Linked DNA regions of Methylocaldum szegediense. Each later gene encodes a partner of the first gene's protein in a complex. Links are inferred from orthologs where the notes say so. Each region holds a gene or a part of one and is shown on either strand. Other genes may lie near its edges. The genes, in order: xseA and QEN43_RS19465.

What was found.
Region 2: the proteins of xseA (region 1) and QEN43_RS19465 are in contact, whole or in part, in a cryo-EM structure (PDB 8TXR), measured with the Escherichia coli proteins. The link is inferred for Methylocaldum szegediense from one-to-one orthologs.

The regions. Positions count from the first base shown.
Region 1 is NZ_OX458333.1:442,814-453,396, reverse strand. What follows is about bases 185-3,002. They hold xseA (exodeoxyribonuclease VII large subunit), read left to right. Parts: upstream 185-820; coding sequence 821-2,185; downstream 2,186-3,002. Other genes in these bases: QEN43_RS01950 (putative bifunctional diguanylate cyclase/phosphodiesterase), read right to left, coding at 2,208-3,002; QEN43_RS01960 (RNA-binding S4 domain-containing protein), read left to right, coding at 411-785; QEN43_RS01965 (rhodanese-like domain-containing protein), read left to right, coding at 185-357. Also shown: more of QEN43_RS01965, read left to right, coding at 1-184; more of QEN43_RS01950, read right to left, coding at 3,003-4,385; QEN43_RS01945 (oxygen-binding di-iron domain-containing protein), read right to left, coding at 4,385-5,158; QEN43_RS01940 (ketosteroid isomerase-related protein), read left to right, coding at 5,643-6,053; QEN43_RS01935 (hypothetical protein), read left to right, coding at 6,058-6,672; QEN43_RS01930 (carbon-nitrogen hydrolase family protein), read left to right, coding at 6,672-7,547; QEN43_RS01925 (hypothetical protein), read left to right, coding at 7,768-8,208; QEN43_RS01920 (glycogen/starch/alpha-glucan phosphorylase), read right to left, coding at 8,290-10,583. UniProt on the Escherichia coli protein: Bidirectionally degrades single-stranded DNA into large acid-insoluble oligonucleotides, which are then degraded further into small acid-soluble oligonucleotides.
Region 2 is NZ_OX458333.1:4,437,730-4,448,225, reverse strand. Bases 2,811-5,541 are described here. They hold QEN43_RS19465 (exodeoxyribonuclease VII small subunit), read left to right. Parts: upstream 2,811-3,926; coding sequence 3,927-4,157; downstream 4,158-5,541. Other genes in these bases: dxs (1-deoxy-D-xylulose-5-phosphate synthase), read left to right, coding at 5,210-5,541; ispA ((2E,6E)-farnesyl diphosphate synthase), read left to right, coding at 4,147-5,049; sseA (3-mercaptopyruvate sulfurtransferase), read left to right, coding at 2,904-3,755; dapE (succinyl-diaminopimelate desuccinylase), read left to right, coding at 2,811-2,884. In the rest of the region: QEN43_RS19490 (PilT/PilU family type 4a pilus ATPase), read left to right, coding at 1-465; QEN43_RS19485 (DUF2726 domain-containing protein), read left to right, coding at 838-1,407; QEN43_RS19480 (ArsC family reductase), read left to right, coding at 1,404-1,757; more of dapE, read left to right, coding at 1,754-2,810; more of dxs, read left to right, coding at 5,542-7,129; QEN43_RS19450 (adenine phosphoribosyltransferase), read left to right, coding at 7,131-7,646; cpdA (3',5'-cyclic-AMP phosphodiesterase), read left to right, coding at 7,803-8,645; QEN43_RS19440 (TonB-dependent receptor), read right to left, coding at 8,674-9,870; QEN43_RS19435 (type 2 periplasmic-binding domain-containing protein), read right to left, coding at 9,867-10,223; QEN43_RS19430 (RNA pyrophosphohydrolase), read right to left, coding at 10,340-10,496. UniProt on the Escherichia coli protein: Bidirectionally degrades single-stranded DNA into large acid-insoluble oligonucleotides, which are then degraded further into small acid-soluble oligonucleotides.

The DNA.
Region 1 (10,583 bases):
GATCTTGTCGCCGAGGCGAAGCGGCACATCGTAGAAGTCAATCCTGACGAAGCTAAAACCCTTATCGGCAAAGTTTTAGTCCTTGACGTTCGGGAACCGGAGGAATACGTACTCGGCGCATTGCCGGGCGCGATCAATATTCCACGCGGCGTGCTGGAGTTCAAAATTGATAGTCATCCGGCGTTTCAAAATCGCCGCGACGCCGACATCTTGGTCTATTGTCAGACCGGCGGCCGCTCGGCGCTGGCAACCGAAACGCTTAAGAAACTGGGCTACGAGAAGGCCGTTAGCCTTGCCGGGGGATACAAGCTCTGGCAGGAGTCCGGGTTAACGGTGGAAACGCCTACCGCTTCATAAGTTTTATGGCGCGCGCTCGTGATGGTGAGAACCGGCCGGCAGCCGAAGAGCGGATGCGCTTGGACAAATGGCTGTGGGCCGCCCGGTTTTTTAAGACCCGCCAGTTAGCAATAGATGCCATCAACGGGGGCAAAGTTCATCTGAACGGGCAACGCGTCAAGCCAGGAAAGGAAATCGGTGTAGGCGCAAAGCTCAGAATCTCTAAGGATCAATATGTGTGGGACATCACCGTACGCGCCTTGTCGGCCCAGCGTCGGCCGGCCCCGGAAGCCGCGTTGCTCTATGAAGAGACACCGGAAAGCATCGCGCGACGACAAGCGGAGGTCGCCAGACGACGTGAAGAACGATCCTTTGGTTTCCAACCCGAAGCTAAGCCAAACAAGAAAGAGCGCCGTCTTATTCACCGCTTCAAGCGTGGTGTGGAATAGCGGCTAATGAAGTTCTGAGTCGCGATCGCATCCCTATGACCGTGTCCGCCACGCCCGCCTCCCGCCCGGAAACGGTTTACACCGTCTCTCGTCTGAACCGCGAGGCCCGCTTTTTGCTCAATGACTGCTTCGGCACCATCTGGATTGAAGGCGAAATTTCCAATCTCTCGATACCTTCGTCCGGGCACCTTTATTTCAGCCTGAAAGATGCCGAAGCGCAGGTTCGTTGTGCGATGTTTCGCGGACAAAGCCAGCTCCTCGACTTCAAACCTGAGAACGGCGACCACGTATTGATCAAGGCGCAAGTCAGTCTTTACGAGCCGCGCGGTGATTTTCAGCTGATCGTCGAATATATGGAGGAGACTGGCGACGGCCTGCTGCTGCGCGCCTTCGAGGCCTTGAAGCAGCGTTTAGCCGCCGAAGGGCTGTTCGATGCTCGTCACAAGAAACCCATTCCCGAACTGCCGCGGTGTATCGGCCTAATCACGTCGCCAACGGGGGCAGCCGTCCACGACGTTCTCACAGTGTTAAAACGCCGCTACCCAACGGCTCCGGTCATTGTTTTTCCCGTCAAGGTACAGGGCACCGAAGCGAAACAGGAGATCGTAAACGCTCTTGCGACGGCCGACCGGCTCAAGCTTTGCGATGTTCTCATCGTGGCTCGCGGCGGCGGCTCTCTTGAGGATTTGTGGGCGTTCAATGAGGAAATCGTGGCGCGCGCCATCTTTAAATGCGAAACACCCGTCGTAACAGGAATCGGACACGAAATCGATAGCACCATAGCCGATTTTGTGGCCGATCTACGTGCGCCGACGCCATCGGCCGCTGCCGAAGCGGTGGCGCCCGACAGCGCCGTGTTATTGGCTCGCTTCCAGCGGCTTGACCAACAGATATGTCAGCGCATGAAAGCAATACTCGAACGCCACAGGGAAACGCTACGGGTTCTCGGCAAGCGCTTACGCCAAGAGCACCCTAGCCGGCGGCTGCAAACCCAGAACCAGCGACTGGACCAATTGGAACTCCGACTCGGACATGCGATAAGAAACGCCATATCGAAAAGAGACGTACAACTCCGGACCCAGCTGGCGATCTTGGCCAGACACCAGCCCCAACAGCGCCTACGGATGTTGGAGATGAGACGAAGCCAGGTTTGTCAACGACTTTTTCGCGCGATTCAGCGGGTACTCGAAAAGCAGGTGCAGCATGTCTCCGGGCTAGCCGAGCACCTTCAGGCCGTGAGCCCTCTGGCAACGCTGACCCGAGGTTACGCTGTCGCCTCCAGATCGGATACTGGGAAAATCATCCGCTCCGTTCATGACATCCAGGCGAATGAAAGAATGGAAACCCGAATTGCTGACGGCATTCTGATCAGCCGCATCGAGGAGACACACAAACGCTAATGGGACGACAGCCGCGTCCGCTTTATACGACAAGCTTCAGCGCCGACTCCGGCATCGGCATCCCGATATGGAACCCTTGGACGTAATCTATCCCCATGTCCTGAAGAGTCGTTAAAGTTTGTTCGGACTCGACGAACTCTGCGATGGTCTTGGTGCCGAGATCACGGCAAAGGCTAGCGAGATTGCTCACCAATGCTCGGTCAATACGGGAGTTCATGATATTGCGCACGAACTCGCCGTCGATCTTGACATACTCGAAGTGCAATTCCCGCAAATAATGGAAAGAGTTGTATCCGCTCCCAAAATCGTCAAGGGCGAAGGAAAAGCCTATACGCCGAAACTTGGCGAGGAACTTGCGCATATGAGCCAGGTACCCGATCGCCTCACGCTCCACGATCTCGAAAACGACTCGATCCGGCGGGAACTCGAGTCGATCGCATAAATCCTTTGCAAAGCCGAGAATGCCGCGGTCCCGCATCTCCTCGGCCGACAAATTGATGAATAGGCGAGGTGTCGAACCGTCCGCTCTGATCATCTGACGCGCGGCGGAAAACGCGGCGGTCAGAATAGACTTGTCCAATTCTCCGGCCAGGCCGTATTTTTCTATCGTATTGATGAACACTTCGGCCGATACGGCTTCCCGTCCCGGCTCGATGAGCCGCGCGACCGCTTCGTACGCAAATAGTCCTCCGGTTCTACTGTCGACGATCGGTTGATAGTAAGGGACGATGCGACCCTCTCTTAAGGCCAGCCTAAGCTCTTCCGCATAGACCCGGCTATTGCGGCTCTGCTTTGGCGAATTGTTCACCGACTCGAGCGTGGACACTTCGTCTTTGCCCATCCTTTTGGCATGGTAGAGGACGAGGTCAACACCGGCAACCAAATCTGCCGCATCGTTCCCATCCCTCGGGTAACTGACCACACCGATCGACGCGGTTATAAAGAACTGGCGCCCGTCCGGGCTTGCCAACCGCATTCCGCGCAGCCTATCCCGTAGTACCTCTGCCACCCTGAAAGCCCCTGCTGGAGGTGTTTCCGGCAGAATCACCGCAAATTCGTCGCCACCGATGCGGAACGCGATATCTCCTTTACGTAAATGGTCGTTTAGGCATTCGCCGATTTGGGCCAGCGCCATGTCGCCGACCGGATGACCGAATGAATCGTTGATATTCTTGAAATCGTCCAAGTCGAGCAACAAAATCGAAAATTCGTGTCCATGCCGCGCCGAGCGATCGATTTCGTAGTCCAGCGCTTCGGTAAAGCGCCGTCGGTTGCAAAGGCCAGTGAGCGGGTCGTGTGTAGCATAGTATTCCAGCTCGTCTAAGGTATGGCCCAACAACCGGCTCGATCCGACCACCATAACCATGACCGACAGTAGAGACCGGATCATGCTGAGTTCCTGAGCGCCGAGTGGTGTTGGCGACGCGTAAACGACTCCGAGCAGTCCGGCAAGCTGCGGCGCGTAATCGGGCAGCGTGACGGTCAGAGTCCGAATGTCGTTAACATCGGTCAGCCTTGCGGCGCCACCGGTTTGATATTCCTCGACCTCGACCGCGACATCTGGCGGCAACCCGAGTTTCTCGATGGTTTCGGCGATTAATCGCTCCTTGACCGAACATTTGATTCGTTCGGAACAGGCACCGGAATAATAGAAGAACAGTGATAAACCGTGATTTTCGAGAAAAGCGATATAAAAGAAATCGAAGCGAAAAATATCGCAGAAGCTCGAAAGGATCTCTCGAACAAACTCTTCCCAGTGAGTCACCCGCTCAGGGGAGAAAATGATTTGTTCCAGTATCCGGCTTTGGCGCTCGAGCAGATCAGTTTCCACCAGCGTCGAAGATAGGATATCCATTGTTTGATTGAATTCCGTGAGCAGCTCCTGGATATGCTCTCCGTTCCGGCGCCATTGCCGCTGGCGTTCGTCCGCCAGCAGCTTCAAGTTGCGATCCAATCGCCGACAATAATCCAGCAGATGGCTCCCAGGGCACGCCGCGTCAGTCTGAAGATCCGCCATGAGGCTCGCATGTACGCGGCTGACCATGGCTTGAATAGTCGCGTCGAATAGATGGGTTCGAGTCTGGCTTTCCAGCAATGCAGATAACTGCTCTACCACCAGTTTGCGTAAGGCGTTGAGCTGATGGGGGCTGCCGACTTGGATACTGGCGGTATCGTGGTAAATTCTATCCACCGAGTTCATTAAGGCGCTCCGTCGGCAAAGCGCCCTCCAGGGCCCATCAGATCGATACCGCACTTCAGGTTGGAGAACCAGTCGATGAAGTCCTGCACGGTACGGCCCCGATAAACTGGCCCATGCTGTGGCGTCAGCATGTGGATCTCCAAACCGGCGATCGTTTCTACCCAACATCGGATGGCTCGAATCGAGCACATGTAGCGCTGGTGAAACCCTTCGACATACCGTAGGTGGCGGGCGAAATCGTCTACGAATTCGTATTCCAAGCCCCCAGGCAGCGTTGCTGCGCCAATATCGCCGGCAAATAGAATCTTCGCGATGGGATCATAAACGTTGAGCTGGCCCTCCGAGTGGAGGAAATGGGCTGGTGCCAGTTTCAACTGGAATCCCGGTGAGAACTCGCATGACAATCCCTCATCCGGCACCAGAACGAAGCGGCTCAAATCCCGGATGCCATAATGAGGAAGGAATCGCAACCAAACGCGGGGCACGTATACCGGCGCTCCGGTAAGTTCCAGCCACGTGGAAAGTCCTCCCATGATGTCAGGATCTTGGTGAGACAGAACAATCGCTTTTAGCTCGCGCGGCTCGATATACTGAAGCAACTCCGTCAGCACCCCCGGCATCACACCGAAAACACCCGGATCCAGCAGTACGCCGCACCCCTCGTGGAGAACGAGATATTGATTGGAGCGGATGCCTTCTTCGTCGCCCGCCTCGCTTTCATGGAGAAGAACAAACCGATGCTCCGGTGCGTTGAACAGAACTACATTTCGCACGGCTATTCTCTTGTGTGAATTGTCATTTTCGAGTCGTGTACATCCGTTTACTTAAGCTTCGCAGCCCGCCACGCGCCATATTCGAGGAAATGCAGACTCTTGCGCTGATTCTTATCGGTCGCAGAACCGTTTGCCCCGACACCGGACAGCCCTTCGACAAGCGTGTCCTTAGGCGGGTCGACGGCCCCGTCCTGAGCTAAGTCGAAAGGCTCTGGACGAACGGCCTACGCGATAGGCATTCAACATAAATTCGGACGCCCTTACCGGCCACTATCCGAACAAAGGCGACACTAACCTTAGCATCGAAGAGGAAATTAATCTGTCAGCCTTTTCTTACAATCGGTCGGCCCAAGTTAGCCTTGCGTGCGGCTAGACAAATGTTCATCGATATTCGAATGGGGATCGATTAAACTAAAACGTTCTCATTTTTTCGAAAGAATCCGGAACTGAGCCGGAACGACATCAACCTACTTCGGAACTTGCCATGAACAAAGAGAGCCAAGCACTGATCGAAAAGTACTACGCCGCTTTCAACGCGGGAGACATGGATACGTTTCTAAGCCTACTGACCGACGATGTAATCCATGACATCAATCAAGGACAGCGGGAAATCGGCAAAGAGGCTTTTCGCGAGTTCATGAATCGGATGAACCGAAATTACAAGGAACAGCTGGTGGATATGTGCATCATGACCAGCGACGATGGCAAGCGGGCCGCTGCCGAATTTGTGGTTCTTGGCGAGTACCTCCAGACCGACGAGGGATTGCCGCCAGCCAAGGGCCAGAAGTATCGGCTGCCCGCTGGCGCTTTCTTCGAAATCCGCGACGGCAAGGTGGCACGTATCACCAATTACTACAATTTGCAGGATTGGATTGCCCAAGTAGAAAAGGGCTAAGGCGATGACCGACTCGATCACCATCAAGCGCTTCACGGGCCAGGATCCCGAACTGCAGCGTTATCTGCCGGACCTGGCGCGACTTAGAATCGAAGTCTTCCGCGACTTTCCATATCTTTATGATGGAAGTTACGAGTACGAGGAAAAATATCTCAAGACCTACACCCAATCACCGGAAAGCGTGATCGTCCTGGTACTGGATGGCGAGAAAGTGGTGGGCGCAACGACCGGTATCCCGATGGAACATGAAACCGAAGAGTTTCAGAAGCCGTTCCTGGAACACGGTTACGATCCCAAGAAAATTTTTTATTGCGGCGAATCCGTGCTACTGAAGGACTATCGCGGCCGGGGGATTTATCCCAAGTTCTTCGAAGAACGAGAAGGCCACGCACGGTCTCTCGGCCGCTTCGATTGGAGCAGCTTCTGCTGCGTGCAACGTCCGGAGAACCACCCGCGCCGTCCGGCGGATTACGTGCCGCTCGATCGGGTCTGGAGCAAATTCGGCTATGTCAAGCATCCGGAACTGACCACGACCTACACCTGGAAGGATCTGGATGAGGAAACCGAGTCGCCCAAACCCATGGTATTTTGGCTCAAACCTTTGAAGGGAAACGCCTGATGTCATCTCGACCGTTCCGTCTGGCAGCCGCGCAATACGACATCGGTTTTCTCAAGAGTTGGGACGATTATTCGAGCAAAATCGCCCGTTGGGTCGAGGAAGCTGCGGGTAACGGTGCCAAGATGCTCCTGTTCCCCGAGTATTTCAGCATGGAACTCGCGTCTCTGTTTCCAGAGGACGTGTATAGGTCGCTGTCGAAACAACTCGCCGAGATTCAAACCCTGCTGCCGGATTTCGTGAGCTTGTTTTCCGACATGGCCGAACGGCACGGCGTTTATATTGTGGCCGGTTCCTTTCCCGTTCGCCTAACCAACGGCAGCTACCGGAATCGGTCGTTTCTATTCCGCCCGGATGGAACGACCGATCACCAGGACAAACTCCAGATGACCCGCTTCGAAAACGAGCACTGGCTGATTACCGGCGGCGACGAAATCAAGACAGTGGATACCGAGTTCGGGCGAATCGGCATCAATATCTGCTACGACAGCGAGTTTCCGATGATCGCCCGCAAGCAAGTCGAAGCGGGAGCGAATTTGATTCTGGTGCCGAGCTGCACCGATACGCTCGCGGGCTACTACCGTGTCCGCATCGGCTGCCAGGCGCGCGCACTGGAAAACCAGTGCTATGTCGTGCAGTCGCCCACGGTGGGCCAAGCACCGTGGTCGGAAGCAGTGGACGTCAATATCGGCGCCGCCGCCGTTTACACGCCGGTAGATTACGGCTATCCGGACAACGGTATACTCGCCATTGGCGAACTCAACCAAGCACAATGGGTATATGCCGACATCGATCTCACTTCGATCGCCCATATCCGACAGACCGGGCAGGTGTTCAATTACCGTGACTGGCCAGGCCAGTTTCGACACCTTCGCTGACCACCGCAACGAGCGCCGCTTATGCGGCGCTCACCTACACAACGATCGGCCTGGTTGAGCGTTCCCAAGCCATTCAATTGCCCTGGCCAAAAGGTCGAACTAATCTTTAGAATGCTGGTCTGTGATGAACACAGACCGGTGAACGCGTTGTACTCAAATCAGTATTGAGTTCATGCGCCAACCGATACTTCCAATGCCTCGTCCGAATTTGGAGAAAATCATGGCGAAAAGACAACCCTCAAAACGCGGAGAAGATGCCGCGAAAAAACCCGCGCCCGAAAGCGTAGGGGAACCGATCGAAGAACAGCCGGAACATGTCGCGGAAATGGGTGCTGAACAAGGGGAAGAAGTCCCTCGCGCCAGGTTCCGCGAAGCTATCAAAGAAGGCGCCGCGCACGCGCGCTCGGCTGTTGCCGAATTCGTTCCGGACCTCGGCGGCTTAGTCCACAAAGGTGTTTATTCGGGTGTTTATTTTCTAAGCTTTAGCGTAGTTTTCGGCTCTTTGATGGTCGCGAGCCTACTGCCGGAGCACAATGTGATCGAGAAAGGGGTACGTGACGGAGCCGAAGCGGCGAAGAAGGCGTTCCAGGGACGACACGAGGGTACGCACCAAGCCAAGCACACAGGAAAATCCAACGAAGAAGGACTGACCCCTGCCTAATCCCGCCGCATCCGAAAGCGGGCAGATCGTGCCGGAGAAGAGGATGGTCTGCCAGGTTGGGACCTTATGCCGCTCTACCCATCATCGGCACGTGGGTATGTCCCAGATTCGTTCGGCGTATTCCCGAACGGCGCGATCGCTCGAGAACCAACCGCAGTGAGCGACATTCAAGATCGCCTTCCGAGTCCAAGCCTCGGGATCGCGATATAGCCGATCCACCTCTTCCTGACAGGCGACATACGATCCATAGTCGGCCAGCACTGCGAATTTGTCGCCATCTCGAAGTAAAGAGTCGACCAACGACTTGAATCGGTCGGGCTCGTCCGGCGAAAAATACCCTGTCGCAATCATGTCGAGCGCGAGCTTGAGTTCGTCGTTCGAACGGTAGTACCGCCACGGGTCGTAGCCGTCGCGGCGCAGTTCTTCGAGCTGCCCGGCAGTATGCCCGAAAATGAAGATGTTCTCTTCGCCCACGTGTTCGCGAATCTCGATGTTCGCGCCGTCCAAAGTGCCGATGGTAATCGCTCCGTTGACGGCCATCTTCATGTTGCCGGTACCCGACGCTTCCATACCTGCTGTCGAAATCTGCTCGGACAGTTCCACCGCCGGAATGATTTCCATGGCACGGGAGACATTGTAGTCAGGCACGAAAACAACTTTCAGAACGCCATCGACTGCCGGATCCCGGTCGATCGCTTTAGCCACGTCATTGATCAACTTGATGATCAGCTTGGCCGCATGATAACCCGGCGCGGCCTTACCGCCGAAAATCACCGTTCGCGGCACTATATCTCCCGATTTTCCGGACCGTAGCCGGTTATAGCGGGTGATGACATGAAGGACATTGAGCAGTTGGCGCTTGTATTCGTGTATGCGTTTGACCTGTACATCGAACAGGCTGGTCTGGTCGATGCGAATAGCCAGGCGCTTATCGATAAGTGCCGCGAGACGGGTTTTGTTGGCAAGTTTAACCGCACGAAATCGCTCGCGGAATGCCGCGTCGTCCGCCAAGGGCGCTAGTTCCCTCAACCGCTCCAAATCCGTTACCCAGCCGGAACCGATGGACTCTGTAATCAGCGCGGCAAGATCGCGATTGGCTTGATTCAGCCACCGCCGCGGTGTGATGCCGTTGGTGATGTTGACGAACCGATCGGGAAAAATCCTATCGAAATCCCGAAATATGGTTGTTTTCATCAACCGGGAATGCAATTCCGCCACGCCGTTGACTTTGTGGCTGCCAATGATGGCGAGATGAGACATCCGGAGCCGGCTTCCGTGCTCTTCGTCCACGACCGAAACGCGACGGATCAGATCAAGGTCCCCCGGAAACCGCTCGCTGACCTCTTTGAGAAAGCGATAATTGATTTCGTAAATGATATGCAGGTGTCGGGGCAGCAACTCTTCGAACAGGCGCACCGACCAAACTTCCAGGGCTTCTGGCAACAGCGTGTGATTGGTATAGGAAAACGTCTGAACGGTGATGTTCCAAGCCTCGTGCCACGGTACCCGGTACTCGTCCATCAGAATGCGCATCAATTCCGGAATGGCGATCGAGGGATGGGTATCGTTCAGTTGGACGGCCACCTCCTGAGGTAGCGCCGCGAAACCACGGTGATCCGCGGAGTATGTCTTCAGAATATCCTGAAGTGACGCGCTGACGAAAAAATATTCCTGCTTGAGCCTCAGCTGCCGCCCCATTTGCGTGGTGTCGTCCGGATACAGCACTTTGGAGAGGTTCTCAGACCGGGTTTTTTGTTCGACGGCCTTGATGTAATTGCCTTCGTTGAAGTATTTCAGCTCGAAATCGCGCGACGCCTTTGCCGCCCAAAGCCGCAAGTTATTGACGGTTTCCCCGCCATACCCGGGAACGGGGATGTCGTAGGCCATGGCCATCACATCCTCAGTGTCGATCCACCGATACCTAACTTCGCCGTCGCTCTCTCGATACTCGACGACACGTCCGCGGAACTGCACCCGATACAGCACATCTGGACGTGCAAACTCCCAAGGATTTCCGTAACGCAGCCAGTTATCCGGATGCTCGACTTGATAGCCGTCCTCTATGCTTTGCGAAAACATACCGAATTCGTAACGTATTCCATAACCGAACCCCGGAAGCTGGAGCGTGGCGAGAGAATCGAGGTAACATGCCGCGAGCCGGCCCAATCCACCGTTACCCAAGGCGGCTTCTTCCTCGGCCTCGGCGAGTTCGTCCAAGTTCAATCCGACGTCTTCCAAGACTTGCTTGAACTCGTTGTAACATCCGATATTGAGCAGGCTGTTTACCAAGCTCCGGCCGATCAGAAACTCCATCGACAGGTAATAAACCCGCTTGGCATCCTGCAGATAGTAGCGCCGCATGGACTCCATCCAGC
Region 2 (10,496 bases), 4.0 Mb from region 1 along the record:
ACCGGCCATCTTTGCCTTAGTACCTTGCACGCCAACAATGCTAACCAGGCACTGGATCGCATTCTTCACTTTTTTCCCGAGGACATGCACCGGCAGCTGTTCATGGATCTTTCCTTGAATCTTCGAGCCATCATCGCGCAACAGCTCATTCGCCGAGCCGACGGCAAAGGCCGCTATCCGGCAGTGGAAATTCTCCTCAACACCCCGCTCGCCTCCGACCTCATCCGTAAAGGCGAGATCCATAAGCTGAAGGAGCTTATGAAACACTCGCGCGAACAGGGTATGCAGACCTTCGATCAAGCTTTGTACGATCTTTATAAAGCTGGGAAGATCACCTACGAGGACGCCTTACACGCCGCAGATTCGAAAAACGAAGTGCGGCTGATGATCAAGCTGGGCGAAGAAGGCAGCATCGAAAAATACTCGGGCCGCCACGACAATATGTTCATCTTAGATGACGATTGATGCCATCGGCCTCTCGCACAAATTCGACTCAAGCTTGAATCTCCGCATTTTCCGCTTATCCATTCCGGCCCGTCGAAATCCCGGCCGTCGCGGGCCGGGATTAGGCATGCGGACCCGCTTCTCGGTTTCCGCCCCGATCGGCACTAAGGCGTCCGGTTGGATTACCGTAATTTCAAGGACCTGTCACACCACACAGCCGCTTTCGGTATAATGCGCGGCACACTAAGCAATCGTCGTCTGAGCCAGCCCCCCGGTTAATGCTCGAGCCGAGCTGCCCTTTCTCCGCGTTTGTTGCTTTTCTCGACGGCTTGGTGCGCGGCGCATTTCTGACGAGATTGGCTGTTCAGGCAACGTGGTTCTTGGAGAAAATAAATGAATTGGTTGATTCTTGTCGGAATCGCCACTCTTGCTACCTTGCTGTTGCTCACAAGAGGCTCGTCGAAATCCGCCGAAAAGACGAGGAGATCCGGCTTCCGCAGGGAGGACTTTCTGTTCTCGGCAGAGGAAAGGGGTTTTTATTTCGCACTCAAGCAGGCCGTTGGCGACGATTATGAGATTTTCGGCAAGATTCCCGTCATCGAACTCATATCGCCGCGTGAGGACGAAACAAACCGCGGCGCGCGGAAAACGTTCGAGCAAGTCGCCGACCGATGCTTCGATTTCATCCTTTGCTCCAAAGCCGATCTGTCCATCGTGTGCGCATTGGAACTTTATGAACACGCCGTATCAGCAAGGCGGTCGAGAGCACCTGAAGATCCTTTGAGACCGATTTGTGACGCTGCGGGATTACCCTTGGTGCGCATAGAAGCCGGACCGTTCTACGATACGAACGAGATCAAACAAACTATTGCATCGTCTGTCCGCAAAGATCCCTTGTATCTGCCCGAACCCGACGGACGTAAAGAACCCCGTATCTCCATTATCGAGGATCTCGAGTTGTGAGCCACCCCGAAATTGTCCTCTTTGGCATCCGGAACTGCGACACCTGCAAGAAAGCCCGCGCCTGGCTCGATACACGCGGCGTGAGCTACCAGTTCCACGATTTTCGGGAGGATGGCCTGGAGCGCTCGATTCTCGAGGACCTCGAACACGCTGTGGGTTGGGAGCACCTTCTCAACCGCCGAAGCACAACCTGGCGCGAACTCTCCGATGAAGACCGGGCGCATCTGACTCGAGACAAGGCACTGCAGTTGATGCTTCAATTCCCCACACTGATCAAACGGCCAGTGTTGAAGGTGGGAAACAACATGTTCAGCGGTTTTTCGCCGGCGCTGTACGAGAAGGCGCTATGAGCCAGACTTTGGATTTGGCGATCGAACTGATTCGGCGTCCTTCGGTTACGCCTGACGATGCCGGTTGCATGGACCTGATCGCAGCCAAACTGGAGCCCTTCGGTTTCAAGACCGAATGGTTGAATTTCGACGACACGAGAAACATCTGGTCGAGGCGGGGCAGATCTGGACCTTTGCTCGTGTTCCTAGGTCATACCGACGTCGTGCCTGCCGGTCCTTTGGAAGATTGGCTATCGCCTCCGTTCGAGCCCGAGATCCGCGATGGCCAGCTATACGGAAGAGGGGCGGCGGATATGAAGAGCGGCATCGCCGCCATGACCACGGCGTTGACACGATTCGTAAGCCGCTACCCCGATCACAAAGGATCGATTGCCTTGCTGCTTACCAGCGACGAGGAAGGCGCAGCGACGAACGGCGTGGTCAAAGTCGTCGAGACCCTGCAAGAGCGTGACGAAAAAATCGACTGGTGTCTCATCGGTGAACCCTCCAGCTTCGCTACACTCGGGGACGTGATCCGCATCGGACGGCGCGGATCGCTGTCCGGCGTCCTGCGCGTATTCGGCGTGCAGGGCCATGTCGCCTATCCGGACAAAGCGGAAAATCCGATCCACCGTTTTGCGCCTGTACTTTCGGAATTGACCCACGAGGTCTGGGACCAGGGCAACGAATACTTTCCGCCCACCAGTTTCCAAATATCCAATATCCAGGCCGGCACCGGCGCCGAAAACGTGATTCCGGGACGACTCGAGGTCATGTTTAACTTCCGCTTTTCGACGGCGCTAACCGAAGATCGGATAAAGCAACGTGTTCACGCCATCTTGGACAAACACGGCTTGCGGTATGAGCTGAACTGGCGGTTGTCGGGCGCGCCCTTCCTGACGACCAAACCGGAACTCATCGACGCCGTTCAAAGAGCGCTCGAAATCGTTCTGAAGCGACGCGCCAGAATGGACACGGGAGGCGGCACCTCGGACGGCCGCTTCATTGCTCCGACTGGGGCCCAAGTGGTAGAACTTGGCCCTATTAACGGCAGTATCCACAAAGTCAACGAACACGTATCGATCGAGGATATCGACAAGCTCTCCGCGGTTTACGAGCAGATCCTCGTCAACCTGCTCGCTTCATAGCTTCATAAGGGACTCCATCATGGAACAAGATCTGCACTCGCCGCTGATCGATGCGGAATGGCTCGCCAAACGCCTTCATTCCGCGGACATCGTCATATTGGATGCCACCTTCTTCCTGCCGAACCAGGCACGCAACGCACAACAAGAATATGGCTCCGCCCATATTCCGGGAGCTCGATTCTTCGACATCGACGCCATAGCTGATCGCGACAATCCTCTACCGCACATGCTCCCCTCCCCCGAGTTCTTTGCCGCCTGCGTCGGTCAGTTGGGTATTGATAATCAGACCCATGTCGTCGTTTATGACAACAACAGCTTCATGGCGTCGGCCCGCGTATGGTGGACGTTCCGAGTGTTCGGTCATGACCGCGTGTCGGTGTTGGATGGTGGACTTCAATACTGGAAATCCAAGGGACTACCGCTCGATGCAAGCGCGGTGACCGCCGAACCCCGCTTTTTCAAGGCTTCCTTCAGGCCGAACCTGGTGCGGAATCTCGAGGAAATGAAGGTGCTCGTCGGGGACGTCGTGACCCAGATCATCGACGCCCGCTCACCCGGGCGGTTTGCCGGAACAGAGCCCGAACCTCGCCCTGGCATTCGCTCGGGCCATATTCCTGGAAGCAAGAATCTCTTTTTCAAGAAACTCATAGACGAAACCACACAACGCCTGAAGCCCGCTTCCGAAATTCGAAACGAGTTCGAGAATACCGGTATCGACCTCGAGAAACCGGTCGTTACTACCTGCGGAACAGGTGTGACCGCATCGGTGCTCGCGCTCGGCCTGTATTGCCTCGGTTGCGAGTCTGCGGCCGTCTACGATGGGTCTTGGACCGAATGGGGCGGGCTGAATGACACACCAATCAGCGTGTAAGCACACCGGATTTAAGACAACAGCCCCCTTTCTGACGCTGTTGTCACCTCGCGACGTGTAGCACTTAGGGACGGTAGGAAAACCCGACAATTTTTATCAAGTTCCAACTTCTGAGATAATCGGCGTTCTTGCTTGCTCAAAGGGTCGGAATTTTTCGTCGGACATGGGGATATGGCCAAAAAGAACCCGAATTTTGAAGAATCTCTGGCCGAACTGGAACAACTGGTCGAACGTATGGAACAAGGCAATCTTCCTCTGGAGGAGTCGCTTAAACTGTTCGAACGCGGGATTCAATTGACCCGTTTCTGCCAAAAAGCCTTGAAAGAAGCAGAACAAAAGGTCCAGATTTTGCTGGAAGAAAATGGAGAACCCACGTTAAAGCCTTTTACCGATGAATCTTGAAACCGACTTGAATCGTTTTATGCAGATCTGCCAAGCGCGGGCAGAGGCGGCCCTCGATCTCAGATTGCCGGCAGCTGACCGCATGCCCGAACGCCTACATCAAGCCATGCGCTACTCAGTGTTGGGAGGCGGAAAAAGGCTGCGTCCATTGTTGACCTATGCCGCCGGGCAAGCCGTCGGCGTTCCATGGGAATGTCTCGACGGCCCCGCCTGCGCGGTGGAATTCATACACGTTTATTCGTTGATACACGACGATTTGCCGGCAATGGACAACGACGACCTACGCCGCGGCAAGCCTACCTGCCATATTGCGTTCGACGAAGCAACAGCTATTCTCGCCGGCGACGCACTGCAAGCCCTGGCCTTTCATGTCCTCGCCCATGACTCGTCAATTGCCGTGCCCGCCAGCAGTCGGCTCGCGATGGTCGAGACCTTAGCAAAGGCGAGCGGGTCCCTGGGCATGGTCGGGGGTCAGGCGATAGACCTCGAATCAGTTGGGAAAACGCTGGATCTTCCTAGTCTGGAAAACATGCATATCCGAAAGACGGGTGCCCTCATTCGCGCCAGCGTCAACCTGGCGACCTTGGCCCATCCGTCGCTCGACAGCAGCATCGCCGACAAGCTGGACCATTACGCCAAATGCATAGGTCTCGCGTTCCAAATCCAGGATGATGTACTCGACGAGGAAAGCGATACCCAGACCTTAGGTAAGACCCAAGGCAAGGATCGGGACAATAACAAGCCGAATTATCCGGCGCTCTTAGGGCTGGCGGGTGCCAAACAAAAGGCGCGAGAACTTCACGAAGAGGCTGTTGACACGCTTTCCGGCCTCGGTGCCGAAGCAGACATTCTCCGAGCGCTGTCGCGGTTCATCATCGAACGGCGTGCCTGAACCCTAACGGCAAGAGTGATAGCGCTACCTTGAAACGGTATCCGAAGAACAAACTATCCTTGAAAGCGAATACTCCCAGTTTCATAATGGGCCGGTTGACGCCTAATTCAGGATCATCTTTCACCCGCGAATAAGCCTGGTTTGGAGCCTCACAACATCAATGATTAAAGCGAACCAATACCCTCTCCTACAAACCGTCGGCAGCCCCGCGGACTTACGCGCCTTATCCGAAGATCAACTGCCTCAGCTCGCCAGCGAGTTGCGTGCGTTCTTGTTGGACAGCGTAAGTCAGTCGGGCGGCCATTTGGCAGCCGGATTGGGTGCGGTTGAACTCACGATCGCCCTGCACTATGTCTTCGATACACCTGAAGACAAGCTGGTTTGGGATGTGGGCCATCAGGCTTATCCTCACAAAATCCTGACAGGGCGCCGCGATAGATTGCCGTCCATTCGCAAGAAAAACGGACTTTCTGCGTTTCCGAATCGGGAGGAGAGCCCTTATGACTGCTTCGGCGTCGGCCACTCGAGCACATCGATCAGTGCCGCGCTCGGAATGGCCATCGTCGCATCGCTTGAAGGGCGCAACACTCACGCTGTCGCTATCATCGGTGACGGCGGCCTAACCGGCGGTATGGCGTTCGAAGCGCTAAACCATGCAGGCGCCCTCGATGCCAATTTACTTGTCGTACTCAACGACAACGAGATGTCGATTTCGCCCAATGTTGGAGCGCTTAACAATTATCTGGCGCGAATCCTCTCCAGCAAGTTCTACTCAACCGTGCGACAGGGCAGCAAGCATATCCTGATGCGAAGCATGCCCAGCGTGTGGGAACTCGCCCGTCGTGCCGAAGAGCATGTCAAAGGCATGGTCGCTCCAGGGACCTTGTTCGAGGAATTGGGTTTCAACTATATCGGACCGGTCGACGGCCACAATCTGGATACTCTGATTACGACCCTGCGGAATCTCCGGGATTTGCCGGGCCCCCGATTCCTGCACGTGGTCACCAAGAAAGGCAAGGGCTATTTGCCTGCGGAGAAAGATCCGGTCGCTTATCACGGCGTTTCGTCTTTCGATCTCAGCAAGGATCATTTGCCGAAATCGAAACCGGGGAGCCCGACCTTCACCGAGGTCTTCGGACAATGGCTATGCGACATGGCGGAAAAGGACCATCGCCTGCTCGGTATCACGCCCGCAATGCGCGAAGGCTCCGGACTCGTGGAATTTTCTGAGCGCTTTCCGGACCGCTACTTTGATGTCGGCATCGCCGAGCAACACGCGGTAACCTTGGCCGCAGGGCAGGCTTGCGAAGGCTACAAGCCGGTGGTCGCGATCTATTCGACTTTCCTGCAGCGCGCCTACGACCAGCTCATCCATGACGTGGCGCTTCAGAATTTGCCGGTACTCTTCGCGATCGATCGTGCCGGGTTAGTTGGACCCGACGGACCGACGCATGCCGGCAGTTTCGACCTAAGCTTCATGCGCTGCATTCCGAACATGGTGATCATGGCACCGGCAGACGAAAACGAGTGCCGGCAGATGCTTTTCACCGGTTTTCAGCATAACGGCCCCGCCAGCGTCCGCTACCCCCGAGGTAAAGGCCCGGGCGTTCCGGTTGTTGCCGAGATGACTGCACTTCCTATTGGCAAAGGCGAAATCCGACGCCGGGGAAAAAGAATTGCGATACTCGCTTTCGGCACTTTGCTCGCCCCTTCGGTCGAAGCAGGCGAAAAAATCGACGCTACCGTGGTCAATATGCGCTTCGTAAAACCGCTGGACGAAGCACTGATTTTCGAACTAGCAAAAACCCATGAAATGTTCGTGACGGTCGAAGACAACGTCATCGCCGGTGGAGCCGGCAGTGGCGTCAACGAGCTTCTCCAAGCACGCCAGTGCTATGTTCCCGTACTCAACCTTGGTTTGCCGGACCGTTTTCTCGGTCAGGGCACTCGGGAAGAATTGCTGGCCCTTTGCGGCCTGGATGCCGATGGCATCGCTAGCGCCATCGAGCGCTATGCGGAGAGCCTCAATGCGCTAAAACCAGCCGCCCCCCGTGTTACGGTCGCTACGCGGGGGCTTTGATATGGAGAGGCTTAGAGCGGCCATTCGGGATATTCCGGATTTTCCAAAGCCTGGAATTCTCTTCAAAGACATTACGCCTCTCGTCAAAGACCCGGCCGCGTTGAGATTGGCCGTGCACCACCTGCTCCATCCCTACATTGGCCGAGATATCACGGCCGTTGCCGGCATGGAAGCGCGCGGGTTCATTTTTGGATCTCTGGTTGCCTGGGAATTGGGTGTAGGATTCGTCCCGCTTCGAAAACCCGGCAAACTCCCTTATGACGTGCAAACCATCAGCTATGACCTTGAATACGGCTCGGCCGCTCTTGAGGTCCATATCGACGCCTTGAATTCCGGAGACAGAGTCCTCTTGATTGATGATCTATTAGCAACCGGCGGCACAGCCAAAGCTAGTTGCGAACTGGTTGAAGCTTTGGGGGCGGAAATCGTCGGCTGTGCTTTTGTCGTGGAACTCGACGAACTACAGGGACGCAAAAAATTGGAACGATACCCTGTCCATTCGCTCTTACATTATTGATCGCTAATCGCATAGCAACCTTGGCATTCCTCGAGTGAGTGGATACCTTGGTATATCGGGCTGTTTCTTCGACCGCAAAAACCGTGACTTTACGGTTAGGAGCAGACCCGGTACGCGTATCCACACGAGCGGCCTGCCCTAAAAACCACGACTCAAATGAACGGCTCAGGATACAACAACAGTAAGGATGCGCGAACGATTGGAAAAGCCGCGGTTACCCATATCCTTCATATCACCGATTTTCACTTCCTCGCCGAACCAGGGCAAACACTGCTTGGTGTAGATACCGAGCAAAGCTTTGCTGCAGTACTTGAACACGCCGGGCATGCCCCCTGGAAACCGGACTTGGCGCTATTGACGGGCGATCTGGTTCAAGACCCTTGTCATTCAAGTTATGAACGACTCAAACAACGGTTATCTGCCTTAGGCATCCCTTGTTACTGTCTTCCGGGCAATCATGACGATCCTCGGCTCATGTCCGAGCTCCTACCGAGTGAAAACGTTCACGTTCAACATCGAATCATGCTCGATCCATGGCAAATCGTCTGCCTGGACAGCACGATCAGCGGTAAGGCGAGTGGGCGGCTGTCGGATGAGCAGCTCGGTCTTCTCGAACAGTCACTAAGAAACCATCCCGACCGTTATACCCTTATCGCGCTTCATCATCATGTCATTCCCAGTGGGAGTCGATGGATGGACACCATGGTCCTGGAAAACGCCAGCGAGTTTTTGGCGATAACACAGAAATACCCACACGCGCGGGCCGTGGTATTTGGGCATGTTCATCAAGAGATCGACAAGGTGTTTGGGCGGCTACGTTTGCTCGCCACCCCTTCAACTTGCTTTCAGTTCAAACCTTTCAGTCCGAACTTTGCCCTCGACATAGCTGCTCCGGGCTATCGCTGGATTGAGCTTTACGCCGATGGAACGATAGGTACTCGAGTGGAACGGCTCACTGACGTGCCGGCAGGTCTGGAATTCACGTCAAACGGATATTGACGGCCTTGCTCTACCTTGAATTGTACCGCTAGAACCGAAAGGAAAGTTCCAGCGCGAACAAATCCCAGTCGGGGTCGAGTTTCTGTGGATCCGGATTCTCCGTGTCCGCAAGCCAACCGGTGCCGTGTACGCGGTGATACTCCGCCCTAACCATCCAGCTTGGGGTAATGTCCCAACGCAAACCGACCGTCCAATCCTTGGCAAAGCGGTTGAAGCCAGGCCTGCCGGTTCGCTGTTCGAACCTTTCGCCGTAACGATCGTTTACATTTTGATAAAGCACATCATAACGAACCATCACCTCAACTTCGTCGGTGATGCGATATGCGCCTTGAATATAGTAACTTTCTCCCGTAAACGCCGTATTTGGAAGAAACGGGCCAAAATGTCTTAGGCGGGTGTTCCGCAACGCATATTCCCCGGTTAATGAAAACTTCTCGCCATTATACTGTATTGAAAAAATGTAAGGCTGAAACCAAAAATCACCCTCGGAAAAAACATCAGCGTTCCCAGGTTTATAGCTCGCGTGAATCGAAGCAGCTGAAAATGCTAGACGAATAAGCCCTCCACTAAAGTCATAGCCAATCTGACCGAGATATGTGAGTTCCGTATCAAACTCCCCTGGCTGATTTCTACCTCCAAAGAGAATTACCTCAAGTGCTTTATCTACAGTTGGAAATCCCATATTAGCCCGCAAAAAAAACTGACCTATTGAGCTTTCATACTCGGTATAAAACTGACCACCGTCCATTGATAAAGCAAAGTTACGAGTGCGATCAAAGTAAATACTTTGCGGTAAGAAAATAGAGGGACGAGTAAAAGCTACGTCTCGGGTCTCATTGTATAATCCGAGCGGGTTTTTCACACGCCCCAAACGTAGCCCCGCGCGAGTATTAGCCTTCTCCAAAGCAGTAAAATCAAGCACACCGTAGTCTAACCGGACTTCTTCATCTTCCAACTCGCCAGCACGGCGGTATAGCACTTGTGCTGCCAAACCCAAGCGGCTCAGTGGGCGCAATGAAACATTGACTCCAGCTTCTGTAAAATCAAAGCTTCCGTCTTCACTGTCTCCGTAAAAATTATTTTCGGAAGTCAAAACAAAATTTTGGCTAATAAAACCATGGTATTGGAAAGTATCTTTCCAATCGGCGAACGATTCGTGGCAACTATAAAAAACGAGCAAAACAACCGAAAACCGGATTCTCTTGCAGCAGAATAAACTTATCATCGGGCGCCTTCACGAATAGTGATCGAGCGTACACTATCGTCAATTTCAGATTCCGGCAGATAACCAATCGCTCCGGGTGTTTTCGAAATCAGTGCACGCATTTCCTTGATTGTCGACACTAGCTCCGGCGCTTGCCCGGTACCGGAAAACACTTTGCGATCCCAGGTTTGCCTGAGCTGGTGTGCAAACATCCCCAAGTGCTTTTTGCAGAACTCTTTGTGGATTGGGCTGCTGTCGGGGAGAACGAAAACGACTACCGGGCTGCCGTCCGACCATGAGCGCTGCGACATCGTGAACAGTGCCCTGGCTTCCTGCCGGCTGAGTTCCGAAACCGGAGCGTCCGGATGTACCACAACGGACTGTGAAGCCGCCGGTTCGGAGGTAATGAACAAAAAAGTGACAATAAGGAGCCGCGCCAGAAATGGATAACGGCGCGTAGATAGGAAAAATAGGAAATTCACGCGTGACGCTAGGTTTTTCGCCCAGCGGCCGACGAATCAGGAGGGCAGGTTGAAACCGTTTTAGGCGTCAGATAATTTCCCAATTCTGTTAATGCCTGGCGATAGACTTGCCGTTTGAAATACACTACGTCGCTCACCGGATACCAATAATCAACCCAACACCAC